Pleomorphomonas sp. PLEO: one gene and its partner. The protein of the gene in region 2 interacts with the protein of the main gene of each other region in a pairwise test. Links are inferred from orthologs where the notes say so. Each region holds a gene or a part of one and is shown on either strand. Other genes may lie near its edges.

Region 1 (3,185 bases), 660 kb from region 2 along the record:
TGGATCTCAATCGCAGAGCTGCACTCATACTTGGCGGCCTATCAGTCGCAGAATTATTTACGAAACAAAGTAGAGCAGATAACAACTCGCTTACTCAGCAAAACCTTGGATTTGGATGGATAAGAGATCTTCCAGATCCCCAGGACAGCCTACTTCAGTCCCCATCCTTTGGTGAGACAGCAAAGCGACCGAAGCTAATTGATCTTTCCCCCAAATTTCCCAAGCCGTATGACCAAATGCGACTTGGAAGCTGTACAGCTAATGCTATAGCGGCAGCTGTTCAGTACGCGCGAAAAATTCATGACAAGCCTGTTGATTTCACGCCGTCGCGTCTTTTTATATATTATGAGGCCAGAAAGATAATCGGAAATGTCTACGTCGACAGCGGCTCGCGAATAAGAGACGGAATCAAATCCGTCGCATCAATTGGTGTGCCGCCAGAAGACATGTGGCCTTATGATGGGATTTCAGGAGATCGGACGACACATGTTTTCCCAACGGGAGCTCGTTCTACCATTGAACCGCCCAAGGCAGTTCTAGATGCTGCTCAAAAGTATAAAGCGATTTCCTATGCGCCCCTGAAGCAAGATGCGGTTACCTTAGAGAGTTGCTTAGCATCTGGGTATCCATTCATCTTTGGATTTTCTGTTTTTAGTAATTTTCGCTATGATACAAAGCTCCTAAAGACACCAACTTCAGATGACACAACGACAAACTCCGGCCATGCAGTTTTGGCAGTAGGATATAACCAAGAAAAACGTACTTTTAAAATTCGAAATTCTTGGGGCATCAACTCAAATAAAAACGGATATTTTGATATGGATTACGATTACGTACTAAGCTCAGGTTTTTCTAGTGATTTTTGGGTTCTGTACCAAACGCTAGGATTTTATTGACGTTAACTATGTATAATATACAAGTAAATAAAACTCAATAGCACTCATCAATGATATAACGACATTGATAAAATTGGAAACTAGCCTAGGTTTTGTCATTTTATCTTGAAAGTGACGCACCTTCTTTTTCAACAGTCGGTCCCCAACCTTTGGTCTACAGATTGAAGGCGCTGACGGGAAGAAATTTGTCCCCAACCCCGCGTTTGGGCAATGCCTGTCTGGCACATCAGCCGAGAAAATGGTGCCGGCGGAGAGGATTGAACTCCCGACCTTCGGTTTACAAAACCGCTGCACTACCGCTGTGCTACGCCGGCGCGGATTTCCGAATAGCCGATGGCACGGTCAGGTGCAACCCTGACCGCGAGCCAATTTTCAGGCGCCGGCAATTGCCTTGCGCACCATGTAGAGCGACAGCACCGCCGCGTTGGAGACGTTGAGGCTCTTGATTTCGCCGGGCATGTCGATGCGGGTGACCACGTCGCAGAGTTCGCGCGTCCGCTGACGCAGCCCCTTGCCCTCGGCGCCGAGCACCAGACAGACCGGCGCGGCAAAGCGAGCTTCGTCCAGCGCCTCAGGGGCCTCCGAATCAAGCCCTACCACCGTGAAGCCGGCCGCCTTCATTTCTTCCAGCGTATCGCCGAGATTGCGGACGGTGGTTACCGGCACCACGTCGAGCGCGCCGGACGCCGATTTTGCCAGCACGCCGGATTCGGCGGCGCTGTGGCGCGTCGTCGTCAGCACCGCATCGACCGAGAAAGCCGTTGCCGACCGCAGGATGGCGCCGACGTTGTGCGGATCGGTCACCTGGTCGAGCGCCAGCACAAGACGGGCGCCAGAAAGGTCTAGCGTGGTCAGCGGCTTGAGCGGCTGGACCTCCAGCGCGCACCCTTGGTGAACGGCCTCGGAGCCAAGCAACCGGTCGAGAGAGTACGGCGACGCCTCCTCGGCGGCGATCGGCAGCTTGCCCTCGGGGAAGCGCTCGGCAAGGCGGGCCTGGGCGTTGCGCGTGGCGAGCAGGCGCAGGGCGACCCGGCGAGGGTTCTTCAGCGCAAATTCCACCGTGTGGAGGCCGTAGAGCCACAGCGCCTCGCCCGCCTCGCGCTCGCGCTTGGGGCGGGGGCGAAAATCGCGCGGACCGAATTTGCCGGCGGGCCGGCCTTGCGGCGGGCCGGAACGTCTGGGAGGGCGCTTGGAAGAAGGAGTATCGTCTGACATGCGGCGCTTATAACCGTGGCGCATCCTCGGCGCCAGTGGTGGGGCTTTTTCTTCCGCATCGATCGCCAGCGGGACCGGCAGCCCAGGCTTGCGCACCGCACGGCCGTTGGGCGCATTGAAGCCTCCTCAGCGCGCTTGGAGCGGTTGCCTTGCCCATCCGGGACGCGTCAGGCTTCAAGCCAACTGCGTTGTCGACAAAACAATCGGGCCATGGGGTTGACAGCGCCCGGCATGGTCGCCATAAGAGCGCCCGTTCAGCCAGCGCCTTCGGGTGTCGGCGGAGCGGGCTGGGAGAATGTCCCGAGTGGCAAAGGGGGCGGACTGTAAATCCGCTGGCTAAGCCTTCGTAGGTTCGAGTCCTACTTCTCCCACCATCTCCACCCTATCCTTGATTGCATGAAGCATGCTGTGATTTGTTACAGCTAGCCCTTCTTGCCGACCTATCTAGTTGATAGAAATAGCGTTGACCCTGCAATCATCCAGGGAGTCGGACCGTTGTCAGCGAACAAGGTGGATAGCGCATGAGCAAGTCATGGATGGTTCGTGCTGAGCGCAACGGCAGGCTATTTGACGTCTTTAAGCAAAGATCATTGGTCGCCATCGGATGGCCTGCGCTCGGGGACATTTCCGAAGCAAAGACCCGCAAGACGATCAGTGATGCTTTTTCGCGAGCCTACCCCGGAAGCAAAGCCCAAAGCCAAGCGATGGCCGCGGGGCAGCTCCATCGCTTTGTCAATGAGATGACCATCGGCGACATGGTTGTGACTTATGACCCCTCTCGCCGGGCCTATCTCGTCGGAGAGATTTCCAGCGCGTATCGACACGATCAATCGGCTGATCCAGAGGATACTCACGTTCGGTCGGTAAGATGGGACGGTGAGGTCAGCCGCGACCTTCTGTCCGTCGAAAGCAGAAATAGCCTCGGATCAATCTCAACTCTGTTTCGCCTTTCAACTGAGGTCTCTGGAGAACTCAAGAAAGCTCTGTCAGGTAATGCAACGCCTTCTGTGGACGGAGCAACCCCGGTAAGCGAGGCGGCGGAAGAAGATGTTTTCGAAAACATGGCGAGCCGAG
Region 2 (3,315 bases):
CTGCGGTGGCGGTTATTCGGCGATCTCGACGACCCTGATCGGCTGCGCCACAGCTCGCAACAAGGGTACTTGTGGCAACCGTGTGAACATCCGGCGCGACGAGTTGGAGTCGCGGGTGCTGAACGCGCTGCGCAACCGAATGCTCGATCCGAAGATCTTTGCCGAGTTCTGCGACGCCTATACCCAGGAGATGAACCGGCTACGCATGGCGAGCAGCGCCAACATCGATGCTGCCCAATCCGAAATCGAGCGGATAGGCCGTGAGGAAGAGCGCCTCATGGATCTCTATCTCAAGGATGCAATCTCGATCGACGCCGTGAAGGAGCGCGGTGACAAGCTCCGGGCGCGCAAGGCGGAGCTCGCCTCTTTTCTGGCGACGGCCGACGAACCTCCGCCGCTCCTGCATCCGGCCATGGCGAAGCAGTATCGGCTGCGCGTGCAGCAACTCCATGATGCCCTTCAGGACGATTGCGAGGAGAAGCGGATGGAGGCTGCCGACATCATCCGATCGCTGGTCGAGGACATCATCCTGACGCCGGTGGACGGCAAGGTCGAGATCGACGTTCGCGGCGATCTTGCTGGAATCCTTACGCTTTCCGCACAAACGAAAAACCCCGCCGGAGGGCGGGGTCAATCGCAAGTAAAGATGGTTGCGGGGGCAGGATTTGAACCTGCGGCCTTCAGGTTATGAGCCTGACGAGCTACCGGGCTGCTCCACCCCGCGTCACGCGCCGTGTTTGCGGCGACGGGCGGTATATAGCGAGTTGCCGGAGAAAGGGAAACCCCTTGCCGGCTTTTTTTTGGAGTTTTGTGCCAAGCCCCCCAAAGTCCTTCCAAGAAGGCAGAGAAAACCGCCATTTCTTGAGACCCGAAGACAGAATAAAAATCCGAAGGCTCCGACAAAGCGACCCCAAAATTGACGATGGGATCAGGCTATATCTGTCCGCGCCCTGACACCTCTCATTGAGCGAGACTTGGCTTGCTGCCTCGTCTGTCCGGCAGAATACCTGGACTTTCCGGGGCAACGGCGGTTTTCCTCGAGAAAGCCATGCCGGCGATCCTCAATCTCCGGGAATCTCTGGGCGCCCTTTGGCAAGCACCTCACGCACCGCCGCCACGATTTCGTCGGCAATCGATCCTCGACCGGCGATTCGTCCCGCCTCGCCATGCATCCATGCCGCAAGCGCGGTCGCCTCGAAGGCCGGGCGCCCCCCAGCCAGCAAACCGCCGATGATCCCCGCCAGAACGTCGCCCGAACCAGCCGTAGCGAGAGTCGCCGTCGCGTTCTCATTGATCACCGCGCGGCCATCCGGATGGGCGATCACCGTGTCCGCACCCTTGAGAAGCACGACAGCGCCAGACTGCGCAGCCGCCGCTCGAGCGCGGTCTAGCTTGGAACCGCCGATATCAGGAAAGAGGCGGGCAAACTCGCCCTCGTGCGGTGTGAGAACAACGCCGACCTTGCGAGCTTTCATCAGAGCAAAAGCCTCGTCCGGACGGCGCGAGGCCTGAGTGATGGCATCGGCATCGAGTACCAACGCCACATTCCCCTCAAGCGCGGCGCGGATCGCCAGCCACACTTCATCGCCAAGACCGAGACCAGGCCCCAGCACCGCCGAACGCAGACGCGGTTCGGCAAGGAGCGTCGCAAGGACCGTCATGTCGGCGGCTAGCTTGACGACGAAAGCCGCTCGCCAGGCGGCGACCGTGGCAATGGCGTCCGGAGGCGTTGCCACGGTGACGATGCCGGCCCCTGCCCGGAGCGCCGCTTCGGCCGCCAGGCGGGCAGCACCGCAGGAGGTGAGAGGTCCCGATGCCACCAATGCCGCGCCGCGGCTGTACTTGTGACTGTCGACAGCGGAGTCCGGCCAGCATCCGGTCCATACTGCCGGCCCATTGGCGGCCGTCATCGGGCCAATTTCCGCCAGCACCTCGGAACCGATCCCGATCTGAGCGAGCCGTACCCGACCACAATGCGTCCGTCCGGGCAGGAGCAGATGCCCGGGCTTGCGGCGGAAGAAGGTGACGGTTTCATCGGCAACGACCGCCGTTCCCCTTATCTCGCCGGTACGGCCGTCGATGCCGCTCGGCAGATCGACGGCGTAAACGCGAGCCCCCTCGACACGGGCGGCATTGACGGCGGCGATCAGCTCGGCATCGCGGCCGGAAACGTCGCGGCTGAGGCCGGCGCCATAGAGCGCGTCGACAATCACCGCCGCGTCATCGAACAGGTCTGGCGTCGCCGGAAGCGTTTCGCCGCGCCAAGCTCGTTCGGCACCAGCGGCATCGCCCTTCAAATCACGAGCGGTCATCCCCTCCGGCAAGGCGAGAGCGACACGCACGATGAAGCCGCGCTGTTTGAGGACTCGGGCGATGACGAAGCCGTCGCCGCCGTTGTTGCCCATTCCGCATAGCACGACGGCGCGGGTACCCTGGCTGAAGCGCGCGCAGATGACGTCGGTGACGGCGTAGCCCGCGCTCTCCATCAGCCGTTCACCGGGAACACCGCCGGCAATGGTCAGAGCGTCAGCTCGGCCCATCTCGGCCGGGGTGAGCAGTAGTTCGCCATGCATCCGGTTCGCTCCCTCGACTTTTTGAGCCCATCGCTCCGTCTATCGACAGCCGCTTTCCGTCTACACCCTTGGGCGGAATGCGACAAATGCGGTGTGGAACTGCGGTTGGAGGAGCCCCGACAACCGACCTCGAACCATTGAAGATTCACCTAACCGCCCAGCACTCTGCTCAATTGGACTCCAGTTGCATAATATTTAGGCCGCTCCGTTGGGCATTCCTCGATATGTTTGTCGCTCACCGCTCGGTGGTCGCCTCATTTTTCGCCAGGAACCGGCAGGGGACGGAACTGGCACGTCGAATGCTTGAGAGGGTGCGTCTCGGTCGGCGCAGGGTGGAAAAATCGCCTCGCGCGGCGCCAGGAGCAACGGAGACAAGGGGTCGATGAAAAAAATCGAGGCTATCATTAAGCCCTTCAAGCTGGACGAGGTGAAGGAAGCTCTACAAGAAGTGGGGCTCCAGGGTATCACCGTCACCGAAGCCAAGGGCTTCGGCCGTCAGAAGGGCCATACCGAGCTCTATCGGGGTGCCGAATACGTTGTCGACTTCCTGCCGAAGGTGAAGATCGAGGTCGTCATGACCGATGACATGGTCGCCAAGGCCGTCGATGCGATCCGCAACGCTGCCCAGACCGGCCGCATCGGCGACGGCAAGATCTTCGTGTCGCCGGTGGAGGATGCCATACGTATCCGTACCGGCGAGTCCGGCAACGACGCAATTTGACGCGGTGCCCGGATTCCGGGC

Evidence for each region.
Region 1: the proteins of AB6N07_RS22310 (region 2) and rlmB interact in binary tests that used the Escherichia coli proteins (3 or more experiments, as listed by UniProt). The link is inferred for Pleomorphomonas sp. PLEO from one-to-one orthologs.

Annotation. Positions count from the first base shown.
Region 1 is NZ_CP166625.1:4,165,776-4,168,960, forward strand. Bases 191-3,058 are described here. They hold rlmB (23S rRNA (guanosine(2251)-2'-O)-methyltransferase RlmB), read right to left. Parts: upstream 2,112-3,058; coding sequence 1,269-2,111; downstream 191-1,268. Other genes in these bases: AB6N07_RS19340 (C1 family peptidase), read left to right, coding at 191-896; AB6N07_RS19360 (restriction endonuclease), read left to right, coding at 2,633-3,058. In the rest of the region: more of AB6N07_RS19340, read left to right, coding at 1-190; more of AB6N07_RS19360, read left to right, coding at 3,059-3,185. UniProt on the Escherichia coli protein: Specifically methylates the ribose of guanosine 2251 in 23S rRNA.
Region 2 is NZ_CP166625.1:4,822,104-4,825,418, forward strand. Bases 318-3,315 are described here. They hold AB6N07_RS22310 (NAD(P)H-hydrate dehydratase), read right to left. Parts: upstream 2,574-3,315; coding sequence 1,062-2,573; downstream 318-1,061. Other genes in these bases: AB6N07_RS22300 (recombinase family protein), read left to right, coding at 318-691; AB6N07_RS22315 (P-II family nitrogen regulator), read left to right, coding at 2,956-3,294. In the rest of the region: more of AB6N07_RS22300, read left to right, coding at 1-317. UniProt on the Escherichia coli protein: Bifunctional enzyme that catalyzes the epimerization of the S- and R-forms of NAD(P)HX and the dehydration of the S-form of NAD(P)HX at the expense of ADP, which is converted to AMP.